One region of the Microbulbifer celer genome, then DNA from elsewhere that is predicted to be linked to it. Evidence: predicted binding sites of a transcription regulator. Region 1 holds the regulator's gene; each other region holds the start of a gene.

The links. The regulator LexA, encoded in region 1, represses DNA repair genes until DNA is damaged. The targets are predictions, from matches to a motif close to ACTGTNTNTANANACAGT.
Region 2: a site for LexA is predicted at 2,016-2,033, ahead of LPW13_RS08395 (ATP-dependent helicase). Genes of this name have one in related genera too.
Region 3: a site for LexA is predicted at 1,548-1,565, ahead of LPW13_RS06150 (YebG family protein). Genes of this name have one in related genera too.
Region 4: a site for LexA is predicted at 1,621-1,638, ahead of recA (recombinase RecA). Genes of this name have one in related genera too.

Annotation. Positions count from the first base shown of each region.
Region 1 covers NZ_CP087715.1:1,884,946-1,888,030, forward strand. The annotation lists gene LPW13_RS07905 (DUF6763 family protein) at 100-435, shown strand; gene LPW13_RS07910 (LOG family protein) at 543-1,184, opposite strand; gene lexA (transcriptional repressor LexA) at 1,364-1,972, shown strand; gene LPW13_RS07920 (hypothetical protein) at 2,120-2,377, opposite strand; gene LPW13_RS07925 (DUF6586 family protein) at 2,464-2,991, opposite strand; gene topA (type I DNA topoisomerase) at 2,991-3,085, opposite strand, start outside.
Region 2 covers NZ_CP087715.1:1,999,960-2,003,044, reverse strand. The annotation lists gene LPW13_RS08395 (ATP-dependent helicase) at 1-1,991, opposite strand, end outside; gene LPW13_RS08390 (SulP family inorganic anion transporter) at 2,099-3,085, opposite strand, start outside.
Region 3 covers NZ_CP087715.1:1,468,124-1,471,208, forward strand. The annotation lists gene LPW13_RS06140 (amidohydrolase family protein) at 1-532, shown strand, start outside; gene LPW13_RS06145 (MAPEG family protein) at 624-1,016, shown strand; gene LPW13_RS06150 (YebG family protein) at 1,144-1,476, opposite strand; gene LPW13_RS06155 (LysE family translocator) at 1,641-2,270, opposite strand; gene LPW13_RS06160 (DUF924 family protein) at 2,298-2,921, opposite strand.
Region 4 covers NZ_CP087715.1:944,136-947,220, forward strand. The annotation lists gene LPW13_RS03715 (metallophosphoesterase family protein) at 1-927, shown strand, start outside; gene LPW13_RS03720 (CinA family protein) at 1,048-1,554, shown strand; gene recA (recombinase RecA) at 1,708-2,742, shown strand; gene LPW13_RS03730 (regulatory protein RecX) at 2,745-3,085, shown strand, end outside.

The sequences.
Region 1 (3,085 bases):
TTGCAGTCAGAGGCGCTGCCTTACGGAGCGCTCAACAACTTCAAGATGATGACAATGAGCGACAGGAAGCCGTTCTCCCGAAGATACAGGAGAAACCCCATGGCCAGAATTGCACCGGAAATCGGCGGATGGTTTGAGAACTTTGAAAGCGGTGAAGTATTTGAAGTCGTAGCGCTGGATCAACCCGGCCGAGCGATTGAAATTCAATACAGTGATGGCGCCCTGAGCGAAATCGACTACGACAGCTGGCCGCAGTTACCGGTGATTGGCGCCGCCGCACCGGAGGACCCGAACGCCGGCTATGGCACCGTGGCAGAAGAAATGCAGGATGAGGAGGATACCGGCTATCGCAGTCCGATCTTCAACTCCGCTCGCAGCGCCATCGATAAGCTCGAGGGCGAGAGTTTTCCCGGCACTGACGAGTTCGACGATTAAGCCGGCCGAGTCGACGTGACGGGCTATCACTAGAGATTGGTTATCACCATCAGTCACTGCGACCCGCCAGGAGCGGGGCCAAATACCAGGGAAAGGTATCGAACAATCTACCCGTTCTTTTCCCGGGTGAACTCGATAATGATTTCGGCAGCCTCGTCGACCGTGTCCACCAGATAGAACAGATCGAGATCGGCGGCGTCTATGCACTCACACTCAAGCACGGTATTGAGCAGCCAGTCTTTCAATCCTGCCCAGTAACGCTTCCCTACCAGCACGATGGGGAATCGCCTCACCTTTTGTGTTTGAACGAGTGTAAGGGCTTCAAACAGTTCGTCCAGGGTACCGTAACCACCGGGCAGTGCGATGAAGCCCACCGCGTGCTTCACAAACATGAACTTGCGGACAAAGAAATATCGAAAGTTCAGACTGATATCCAGGTAGGCGTTGGGAATCTGCTCGAAGGGTAACTCGATATTCAGCCCGATGGATGAACCTGCCTGAGAAAATGCACCGCGATTACACGCTTCCATCAGGCCAGGGCCACCGCCAGTGATCACGGGCACGCCCTCTCCGGCCAACAACTCTCCGAGGTGCATCGCCTCCTGATATTCCGGCGCCTCCTCCTGGAAACGCGCACTGCCGAAAACCGTTACCGCACCCTTCAACGTGATCAGGCGTTCAATACCATCCACCAGTTCTGATTGAATGCGCAGCACTCGCCACGCTTCCGGCATTTTTGCATCCAGCATATGCCTTCTCCTTTATATGCCGCACTCTCAAATTCATCATCACTTTTATTGTGCAAATTGGGAGTGGGACTCCCCTATAAGTCTAGCAGCTGTAAAAAATACAGCTGGAGAATTGCAGACACACCAAATCTGTATATAATCCCAGCAACTGTATATAAATACAGACAACAGGAAAGCCCATGACGAATCTCACTCCGCGCCAGACTCAGGTACTCGAGCTGATCAAATCCTACCTGGATGACACCGGGTACCCGCCGACGCGCGCAGAAATTGCCCAGGAACTGGGCTTCCGCTCCCCCAATGCGGCGGAAGAGCACCTCAAGGCACTGGCCCGTAAAGGCGCTATCGAAATGGTGGCCGGCGCCTCCCGGGGCATTCGCATTCCCGACTACCAGAGCGGCTTACCCATCGTCGGCCGCGTTGCCGCGGGGAACCCGATACTGGCGGAAGAGAATATCGAGGAATATTGCGAGATTCCCGCAGAGTTCTTCCACCCCCCTGCGGATTACCTGTTGCGCGTACACGGTATGAGCATGAAGGATGCGGGCATTTTCGACGGTGACCTGCTGGCGGTACAACGCACCGAGAACATTCGCAACGGCCAGATTGTGGTTGCGCGGATTGAAGATGAAGTAACGGTCAAACGCTTCCGTCGCCGCGGCAATCAGGCAACGGTGCAGTTACTGCCGGAAAACGAGGATTTTGACGTCATTCAGGTGGATATGCGAGACAAGAACTTCGCCATCGAAGGATTGGCGGTCGGCGTGATTCGCCAACACGCCGACTGATACGATGTGGCCGGACTAAGACACTAAACGTCGGATTCTCCCTCTGACACCACAACCAAAAACAGGGCCCGATGGCCCTGTTTTTGGTTCTGACATACTGCGAATTGCCGCTTTCACATCCAAGTTTGCTCAGTGAGTCAAACCTGTTCAGTGAATGGTGTGCTCGGTCACGTCTACCGCCTCGTCTTCCTCGAAAGCGTCTGCTTCGAGGGCCCCGATATCCTGCACGGCCTCGATCCCGGCTTCCAGCATGGCACGAGCGATGGCAATTTTGTGCTCGCGCAGAAAATGCAGGCTTTCCTCAGAGAACTGGATACGCACCAACGGGTCTTCCTTGTGGCCGGCACGGCGCAGGGCCACGTCGCCATTGGACAACTCGATGATCTCGTAGGTCTCGGTGGACATTCACTTCTCCAGTTACAGCGGGATTTGCGCGCAGTGTAACACAGGGTGGGAACGGGATCAGTCGCGCGCCGGCGACCGTTGCCGTTTCACCACTCCTGCCCCTGAGCGCGCTGACGAGTCACCAGCTCGATGAGTGCCTGCTGCCATTCCAGGACAGACTCAGCGGTCAACGCTGCTGCCGGATCGTCCCTGAGTTCCGCCATCGGAATCAGATTAACCGCTGACGATCTCTGGGCTCCTGCCGCAGTGAGCGGGGATTGCCCGGGTATTAACAACCCCCGCCAGGCGGACTGCAGCGCAACCACCCAGCTGTCAGGATTGTCAGCCAGGTTGCACAGTTCCGTGACCTCAGCACTGACTTTGTTGGCGGCCTCGGCGTAACGCCCCAGGTCCCGCGCAGTTTCCGGCTCTACACCCAATTGAAGCTGATGGGACTGCTCCGCGAGAAAAGCCCTGAATGCCCGCCACAACTGCAGTACGGCCCCCTCTATGAGCGCCTGGCGCTCAAGCATATTGCCTGCGCCCGAGGCTTCCTGCAGTGTTGAGGCAGAAGCCAGCAACAGCTGGCTTTTGCGCACCGCGGAAGCCACTGTGCCGGTATAGGGGTTACTCATCAGGATTTCCGGGTAGTGGTGCTCTTGTTGGCCGGTGCTTTTTTAGCGGCCGCTTTCTTCTTGGCGGGTGCCTTTTTAGCAGCGGCCTTCTTTT
Region 2 (3,085 bases), 120 kb from region 1:
TCGTCCAGAAACAGCGAGGGCTTCTGTTCATTTTGAGCCTCTACGGGAAGGCGCTTCTCTGGTTGTGATCCGGGGCGCTCCGCGGTGGTTTTCGGAGTGAGCAGGTACAGGCGCTTGCGTGCCCGGGTCATGGCCACATACATCAGGCGGCGCTCGCTTTCGGTGGAGGCCGGGGTAGAGAAATCCCGCTGGGGTTGATACGGCATATTCTGGTCGGTGAGGGAGGGGATTATGACCTGATCCCATTCCAGTCCCTTGGCCTGATGCATGGTGGTTATCTGGATTGCATCGGAGGGAGTGTTGTCGCTGGTCTTTTCCTGTTGCTGGTGTTGTTCCTGTAATTGCTGTAGATGCTCCAGGGTTTCCTTCGGCGGCATTCTCAGCCCATCCAGATACTGGCAGAAGGCGAGAATGGTCTGCTGCCGTTCTTCTCCTTGCTGGCGATTGAAGGCGTCTTCGGCAATGCCGCTCAGATAGTCCAGGTCGCTCAGCTGTCGTCGCAATAGCTCGCCGCCATGACCGCGCCATTTTTCCACCTGCGTCAGCAATTCCGCCCGCTGTCGTAAACGTTTGTACTGGGGCTTGCTCAGGGATTCCGGGGCCAGTTGCATCATTGCCTTACCCCAGCCGCTCTTTTGTTCTGCCAGCCTGTCGCACAACGGCTCAAGGACTGCGCGGGCAATCCGGATATGCGGTGCCGTAAGCCATTCATACAGTCCCTTGCTGCGACGCTGTTGTGGTAGTTCCGCGAAGCGTCCGGCGGCTATATTCAGGCTCCAGAACAGCGGTCGCAACTCTCGTCTTGAGAGTACCGTGTTGCGGCTGCCAGAGCGGTAAGGAACATGGTTGGCCAGCAGTGCCAGTTCCAGCGGTGCGGCCAGTGACCAGAGGCGTACCAGCACGGCAATTTCTGATAGTGCATGCCCCTCGCGCTGGCAGTGGCGCACCTGTTCAACCAGCCACTTTCCTTCGTTGTCGGTGGCCACTTGCTGAATATCGGTTTCCGCCTCACGCCTGCCGGAAACACACAGCATGTCTGCGCGCTCGCGGTTGTTCTGGATGAAGTGGTTTGCGGCCAATGACAGGGTGTGTCCGTAGCGGAAAGTTTGGCTCAGGCGATAGACATTGGACGGCGGGAAGTCGCCGTCAAATAGTCGCAGCAAAAAAGCCGGCCGCGAGCCCCGCCACTCGTAAATGGTCTGATCGGGATCGCCAATGGCGATAACGTTGCCGGATTTCCCATAAATCACTCGCAATAGAAAGTGCTGGATCTCATTGATGTCCTGGTATTCATCGACCAGGATATCTTCATAGAAGCTACCGTAGGATTCGGCGATATCCGGGCGCATACTGAACACCATTGCCGGATCGTAAATCAGGTCTGCGTAGGTAACCGCACTCTGTTCCTGACGCCAGCGCTCGAACTGGCGGAACACTTTAAGGAAATACATATAGCGATCGTCGAGGCCGAGTTGCTCAAACGCGCTGAGATCTCCGGTGAGAATGGTTTTGGTATAGTCGATAAAAAATTCAGCGGCTTCTGTTTCCGATTGTTTGCGTGCACGGATATCTTCAAGTTCTTCCGGTGGTGCACAAGCCTCGATCGCTTTCCAGATCTGTAACTGGACCAGGGACTGCGGCAGGGGAGTAAGATTGGCCTGTGCAATATGACCGCGGCGCATCATGCGCTGGTAAAGGCGGTACCCGAGGCTGTGAAATGTCTGCACGCCGAGCCCCGCGTGCGGATTGCCGGTGTCGGCATCTGCGCACAGTTGCTGCAGGCGCTTGCTGAAGTCTTCGCGCGCACTGCGGTTGTACATCACTACCAGCATCCGGCCGGGATCTGTTCCCGCCGCCAACCGGTTTTTAATGTAGTGCAGTAGCGCGGTGGTCTTGCCGGAGCCGGCGACGGCAATGATCTTGGCATGTCCACCGGCATGGTTGGCAATCGCCTGTTGTTCTTCCGTAAGGGTGGACTCGCTGCCTGACATGGTTTGCCCGTACCGCTTCCAAATACTGGATATTTTGCCAGTATCCGGCCGGGGGGTACAGTCGTGCAGCAAAACAGCTGTTCTGTGGCGCGGGTTATGAGGGGCTGCTAAGTCGCAGTGTCGGCTGCGGCAGCGGGATCTTCCCCGTGCAGCAGCGCCAGCTCCGCGATGTATGCCGAGAGGAAGATGCGCCCGGTCAGTTTCTCCAGCAGTTTTGATCGGCTCAGACGGTCCAGTACCGGTCCTTTCACTTCCGCCATATGCAGGCGGATATCTCGACTTCTCAGGTCCTTGTTGATCTGATGCAGCCGCTCCAGCGCGGTTCCGTCGATACGGCTGACAGAGGACAGTATCAGTACTAGTTCCCTGGTGGCCGGATGCCGTTTGAGCTCACTGAGGAGGCGGTCCTCCACTGCGCTGATATTGTTGAAGAACAGGCTTTCATCGATGCGAAGAAAAAGCAGATCACTCTGGGTCTCCACATCGTGGCGCAGCACATTGCGAAAATGCTCGGTACCGGGCACCCGCCCCACCACCGCAATGTGCGGCCGACTGCTGCGCCAGATCAAGGTGGCAAAAGACAATCCGATGCCTAGGGCGATACCGACCTCTACACCAAAAAGCAGTACCCCGGCAAACGTGCAGGCCATGGCGATGCCATCCGTGCGGTCATAGCGCCAGTTGTGAATGAAGCCGCGAAAATCAAACAGCCCTGCGGCGGCGACGATGATGATAGCGGCCAACACGGTGAGTGGTAATTTGCTGAAGAGGTCAGTGAGGTACAGCAGTATCGGAATCATCAAAAGCGCTGCCAAGACCCCCGCCAGCGGGGAGACCGCTCCGGCTTCCGCATTGACAGCGGTACGAGAAAAGCTGCCGGCTACTGGAAGCCCTCCGGAGATTGCGCTGGTGATATTCGCTGCGCCGAGCCCCAGCAGCTCTCCATCAGCATTGAGCCGCTCGCCGCGGCGGGCCGCCAACGACTGGGCAATGGACAGACTCTCAACAAACCCCAGCAGCGCAATAATCAGTGCTGGCAGCAGTAACTGATAGATCAGCCCGCCGTCGAACCCGGGCAGAATAAGCTTGGGCAG
Region 3 (3,085 bases), 420 kb from region 1:
GGTGCTTGAACTCGCCGACACATTCCGTTTGAACGTGATTATCGAAGGTGCCGCGGAGGGCTGGATGGTGGCGGAACAACTGGCCGCGGCCGGTGTTCCCGTCGTGCTGGACCCGTTGCGGAACAGTCCCGACGCATTCGAGCGGCTTGGCGCCCGCCTCGAAAACCCGGCATTACTACAAAAAGCCGGTGTTACGATATTGATCGGCAGCCCCGGCTACGCCGGTACGCACAATAGCTATCTCTCTCGTCAGGGGGCGGGAAATGCTGTGGCCTACGGGCTGCCCTATGATGAGGCGCTAAAGGCTGTGTCGGTCAATATTGCGCGCGCTTTCGGGTTCGATGGTGGTGTGATCGCGCCGGGTGCGGTGGCTGATATCGTGATCTGGAGCGGCGACCCGCTGGAAGTTACTTCCCATCCGGAAGTGGTGCTGATTGATGGGGCAACGCAATCGCTGGTTACCCGCTCCACACGATTGAGAGACCGCTATCTGCATCCGAAACCTGGACACGAACACGGGTACAGTTATTGAGCGCCTGAGTGGGCCATGCGCATGTTGCAGCATTTTACGCACGGCCCACCAGGCAATATAAATTCAGAAGTAAACCGTTGAAGGAATGATGATGTTGGCAATAAAAGTGACCGCGTTGTATGCGGGAATCTGCGCACTATTGGTGATCGCGCTGGCCTACCGGGTGGTGGCTTTTCGGCGTGGAGAAAAGGTGGGTCTCGGTAGTGGCGGGCACCACATGGGGCAGGTGGCGGTCCGGGCCCACGCCAATGCCATTGAATATGTGCCGCTCGCACTCATCCTGATGATGATTGCGGAAATCAACGGGCTAAGCGCTGTCTGGTTACACTGCCTTGGTGCAACGTTTGTGCTGGCCCGCCTGATGCACGCGGTCGGCCTGGTGTCGGGGAAAGGTGGGTATCATCCGGGGCGTTTTGGCGGCACTGCGCTGAGTTGGCTGGTTATTTTGATTCTTGCGGTGATCAATATTGTTTCGGCACTCTAAGTTTCGACCCTATAAAAAGGCCGAAACAAAAAAAGCCCGGTGAACCGGGCAGAGTACAGGGATGGAATCTTAGGTGGGTCAATCTTCTATTGGAGAGAAATCGTGACCCACCTGATATCACTGCGAATTACTGGTTCGCAGCGAGTGGGGTAACCTGGTCATCCTCACTTTCTGGAGCGGCTTCTTCTGATGCCTTGCTCGCCGGAGTGTCATTTTCTTCGTCGCTCTCCAGCAGAACGTCTGGCTTGCCTTTGCAGGCCTTGGCCAGCGCGTCGCGGCGCTTGGCCAGCATCAAACCGATATTTTCGCTGGCTTCTTCAGAGACACCTTCAACATGCCGCTCAATCAGGGCGGTAATATTGGCGGCCAGCTCCAGCATCTTGTCGTGTTCTTCAGCGTCTTTCTTGTTATCGAACATGGCTCCGTCTCTGTCGCATTTCCAAACGGCTACTACCGCCATAACGGCCTCCTGTATCTACGAGTACTATGTGTACCGCTTATTGCTTGGTTGTTGTGTTTAGTGGTTTTTTGTATGTATGAATATACAGTACTGGTAAGCGTGTTCGCTGTCAACGAGCACTGATCAATTGCGTACCGCCGGGTGCGCATCTCAAGGCGCCCAACTTACAGGCTCCACAGCAGGCGCAGGGCGAGGCCGATCAGCAGTACACCGAATATCCGCTGCAGCCAGGGGCGCCAGGAGCCGGTAGTGAGTCCACGCCGGCTACCGTAGATCACCACCAGGGCCACGATGAGATACCAGGCGGTGTCGATGGTGGCTGCCAGCACAGCCATGGAGATCTTGGTGGCCAGGGCCTGCTCATTGGAGACAAACTGACTGAACAGGGCACCAAAGAAAAGCGCGACCTTGGGATTGAAAAAGGCAATGCCGAAGCCCTGCAGCGCCGCTTTGCCGACGCTCAAGGAGGCTGTCGAGGCTTGTTTTGATTGGGACTCTCCCGGCTGGGGGGCACCGGCGTGTCGCAAGGCCTGAACCCCCAGATAGGCGAGAAACAGCGCGCCGGCCCACTGCAGACCGTTGAAGAGCATCGGTGTCTGGGTGATCACGACGGCGAGGCCAAGGGCGGTCAGTAGGGCATAGATCCCGATGCCCAGGCCATGGGCGATGGCACTGGCCAGCCCCTGATAGAGCCCCGCGCTGGCGCTGCGCAGGACGATCAGCAGGCTGGGGCCCGGTGTCATGGCGCCCAGAGCGCAGATGCCGGCCAGTGACAGCCACTCAATCCAATACATTGTTTACTGCTCTTGTAATGCTATTGCTCAAAAACCGCCGCCGTTGTCCAGCCACTCCTGCTCCTCGCCACTGCTGTCGCGTGCCAGAGCCGCGTTGCGGTGAGGAAAGCGGCCGAAGCGCTCGATGACATCGCGGTGGGAAACGGCGAAGCCGTAGTAACTGCGCGCGCGCTTGGCGTCGGCAGATGATACCCCCTGGTCCTCGCTGAAGTCCTGTTGCAGCTGGCTGAAATAGGTGACGGACTGTGCCTGTACCTCTGGCAGCTCCGAGTGCTCCAGCGGCATGCCGAGAAAAGCCCGTTGATCGAGACCGAAGCCGGTCTGCAGGTTGTCGCGGATCATCGCCTGACTGGTCGACAGGGCGAGTGGGTCTCCGGCGAAGGCGCGCTCGCTGCCGCGATATATATTGCGGGTGAATTGGTCACACACGAGGATCAGCGCCAACTGCTCTGCTGGAGATTGTTGCCAGTGATCGAGGCCACCCGCCAGGGCGATGTCTACCGTGTGGCCAAACCGGGTGCGGATTTCCTCGTCGAAACCGTCTCCACCATTGAACCAGCGGCCAATCTGCTGAGGGGAAGAGGCGTGGTCGGGACTGTGACCACCAAACCAGAAGGTCAGTACCGCATCGGGTGTTGCGACTTGAGACATATCCGCTCCTTGCTGTCGTCGGCCACAGGGTGTTGAGTGTTGGGCCGTCGATAAATTCTTATTCGGGTTGCATCCATTTAGGCTTCCCGTGTCGTCCATCTGGGAAAGGGAAGCAGGAAAGAGCCTACCTGTCGGGCGCTCCCGATGCGAATTTCCTGATGATT
Region 4 (3,085 bases), 940 kb from region 1:
TGGCGCGGTGGTTTGCGGGAAGTATTGCGCACAGGTGCCAGCTACTTTCTCGCCGGGGATCATGAATTCTGGAACGATTATCCCAATCGGCCGGGTTTTCTGCGCAGTCTCCGTAACCCGGTACTGCACGATACCTGGCAGCGGTTGGCGAGAGAGCTGTTTCGCGCCTACCAGCAGCCGGATGGAGTCCCCTCGGCGCAATTTGATGTGGGGAATGAATTGAGCTTCTTTGCTCTGGATACCCGCCTCAGCCGGGGGGCAGGGCGCGATAGTGGCATGACCGACGATCGGTCTCTTGCGGACTGCAAAGCCTGGCTGGCGGGGTTGCAGAGCCCCGGTGTGCTGGTCTTGCCGGCACCGCTGGTAACACCCTGGCAATTTCGGCGCCGCTGGAGTCTGAGGGCGTTGAAAGTGAAGTACGGCTGGGGGGACCACGCACTGACCGATACCGGCCAGTACGCGGAGTTGGTTCAGGCACTGAACGACTGTGCTCAGGATGTGATGATTCTGGCAGGAGACGTGCACTTTAGTCGTCTCGCGACAATGCATCTCAATGGCAAATCGTTGGTGGAGGTGGTCTCCTCTCCCCTGGCCTGTCTACCAAGCGCCACCACCGGGCCGAAGCAGCCGGTGACACATTTCCCGCCCCGACCGGTGGGAAACATCAGCACTCCGGTGCAGTATGCCGAGGCGGGAAGGCTGGCACGAGATTTCCCATGCAAGGCGACCGTGCATAATTTCGTGACTGTCCGTTTTGCCCGGGCGAAAAACGCCGTGGAGGCGCAGGTGACCTGCTGGGACCTCAGCGATCGCAGCGCCGAGGCTTCGCCGGCGGTTGACTGGCAGCGGACAATCGAATTGCGGCGTCGCGGGATGAATGTGGCTTCCGGTGTACCCGCTGCCAGTCCGGAAGAAGAGTCTGCGTGAGCGCCTGACGGCCATTGACGGTTTTGTTAGGCTGGCCGGCTGCGGGACCTCGGCCATGATTATGCTTTCGTATAGGGAATTGAAGAAAGTGCAGAAAGGTACACAAGCGGGAGAGCGTCTGTGAGTGATGACATGTTGGCGTTGGCGGAGCGTCTCGGCGCCGCCCTGCAGCAATGCAAGTGGCAGGTGACAGCCGCCGAGTCCTGTACCGGCGGCGCCGTTGCCGCGGCAATCACCGCTGTTCCGGGTGCTTCGGCCTGGTTTGAGGGCTCCGTGGTGAGCTACTCCAATCGAATCAAGCATGAAGTGCTGGGTGTCGACTCCACAGATCTGTCGCGCCTGGGCGCCGTCAGCGAACCGGTGGTGCGACAGATGGCGGTGGGGGTCCTCAACCGCTTCGATGCCAACCTGGCAGTAGCGGTCAGCGGTATCGCCGGCCCCGATGGGGGCACTGAAGACAAACCTGTGGGCACGGTATGGATCGCCTGGGCCCACGGTGAGGGGCAGGAACCGGTAACGGTGGATGCCCGCTGTATACAGTTCAGCGGCGATCGCCACGAGGTTCAGTCGCAGACGGTGGCGGAGGCATTGCGGGGATTGCTCTCCATCGCCGAGAGTCACCTGTAACGGGAGGCTGCCTGTAAGCGGTTCCTCCGTGCCAGCTGGGACACCGGTGACGACGAATCCCGGATTACTGGTTGCTTATACAGTGATTTTTCTCTAAGCTTCCCCGCAATCAACAATATTTACCCAGTCAATTTCAAGTACACGGGAAGGGTCATGGATTCCAACAAAGACAAGGCTTTAAACGCGGCGCTGTCTCAGATCGAGCGCCAGTTCGGTAAAGGCACCGTCATGCGCATGGGGGACAAGGAGCGCGTGCGTATCCCTGCGATCTCCACCGGCTCCCTGGGGCTGGATGTCGCTCTCGGCATTGGCGGCCTGCCCCGTGGCCGTATCGTTGAAATCTATGGCCCGGAATCCTCTGGTAAAACCACACTGACCCTGCAGGTGATCGCCGAAGCTCAGCGCAAGGGCGGCACCTGTGCTTTCGTGGATGCGGAGCACGCGCTCGACCCGGAGTATGCGGAGAAACTGGGGGTAAACGTTGACGAGTTGATCGTTTCCCAGCCGGATACCGGTGAGCAGGCGCTGGAAGTGGCGGATATGCTGGTACGTTCCGGTGCGGTTGACGTACTGGTCGTCGACTCCGTGGCGGCACTGACGCCGCGTGCGGAAATTGAAGGCGAGATGGGGGATTCCCACGTCGGTCTGCAGGCCCGCCTGATGTCCCAGGCCCTGCGTAAACTGACCGGCAACATCAAGAATACCAACACCCTGTGTGTATTCATTAACCAGATCCGTATGAAGATCGGTGTGATGTTTGGCTCTCCGGAAACCACTACCGGTGGTAACGCGCTCAAGTTCTACTCCTCGGTGCGTCTGGATATCCGTCGCATCGGCTCTGTAAAGGAAGGCGATGAGGTCGTGGGTAACGAAACCCGCGTGAAAGTGGTCAAGAACAAGGTGGCACCGCCATTCAAACAGACCGAGTTCCAGATCATGTACGGTCAGGGTATCAACCTGTTGGGGGAGATCGTCGACTATGGCGTCAAGCTGGGGTTGGTGGACAAGGCCGGTGCCTGGTACAGCTACAAGGGCGACAAGATCGGTCAGGGCAAGGCGAATGCCGTCAAATTCCTGAAAGAAAATGTGGATCTCCGCAACGAGATCGAAGGCCAGCTGCGCGCCCAGTTGCTGGGTGATCTGGTGCCGCCGAAAGAAGAAGAGGCCGTCGAGGCTGCGGAAGACTGATTTTGTCTCTGCCCCCAGATTCCTTTTCTGGTTCTCAAGCCGGTTGTGTCACAGCACAGCCGGCGGAATCACTCGAGGCCCCTTGCCAAGCTACCGGTCTTGAGGCCCCCCATGAGTCCAGCTCGTCCGAGCGCGCTCAGCAAGATCAGGCGCTGTTTAGCGCAGCGTTGGATCTCCTCTCCCGGCGGGAATACTCCTGCTACGAACTGCGGCAAAAGTTGGATGCTCGCTTTCCCGAAGCGGATTTCGAAAAAGCATTTTTGCGTCTGCAGGAACTCAACTACCAGTCCGACCAACGCTTTGCCGAGGTGTTTGCCCGCAGCCGGGTAATGCGCGGCCACGG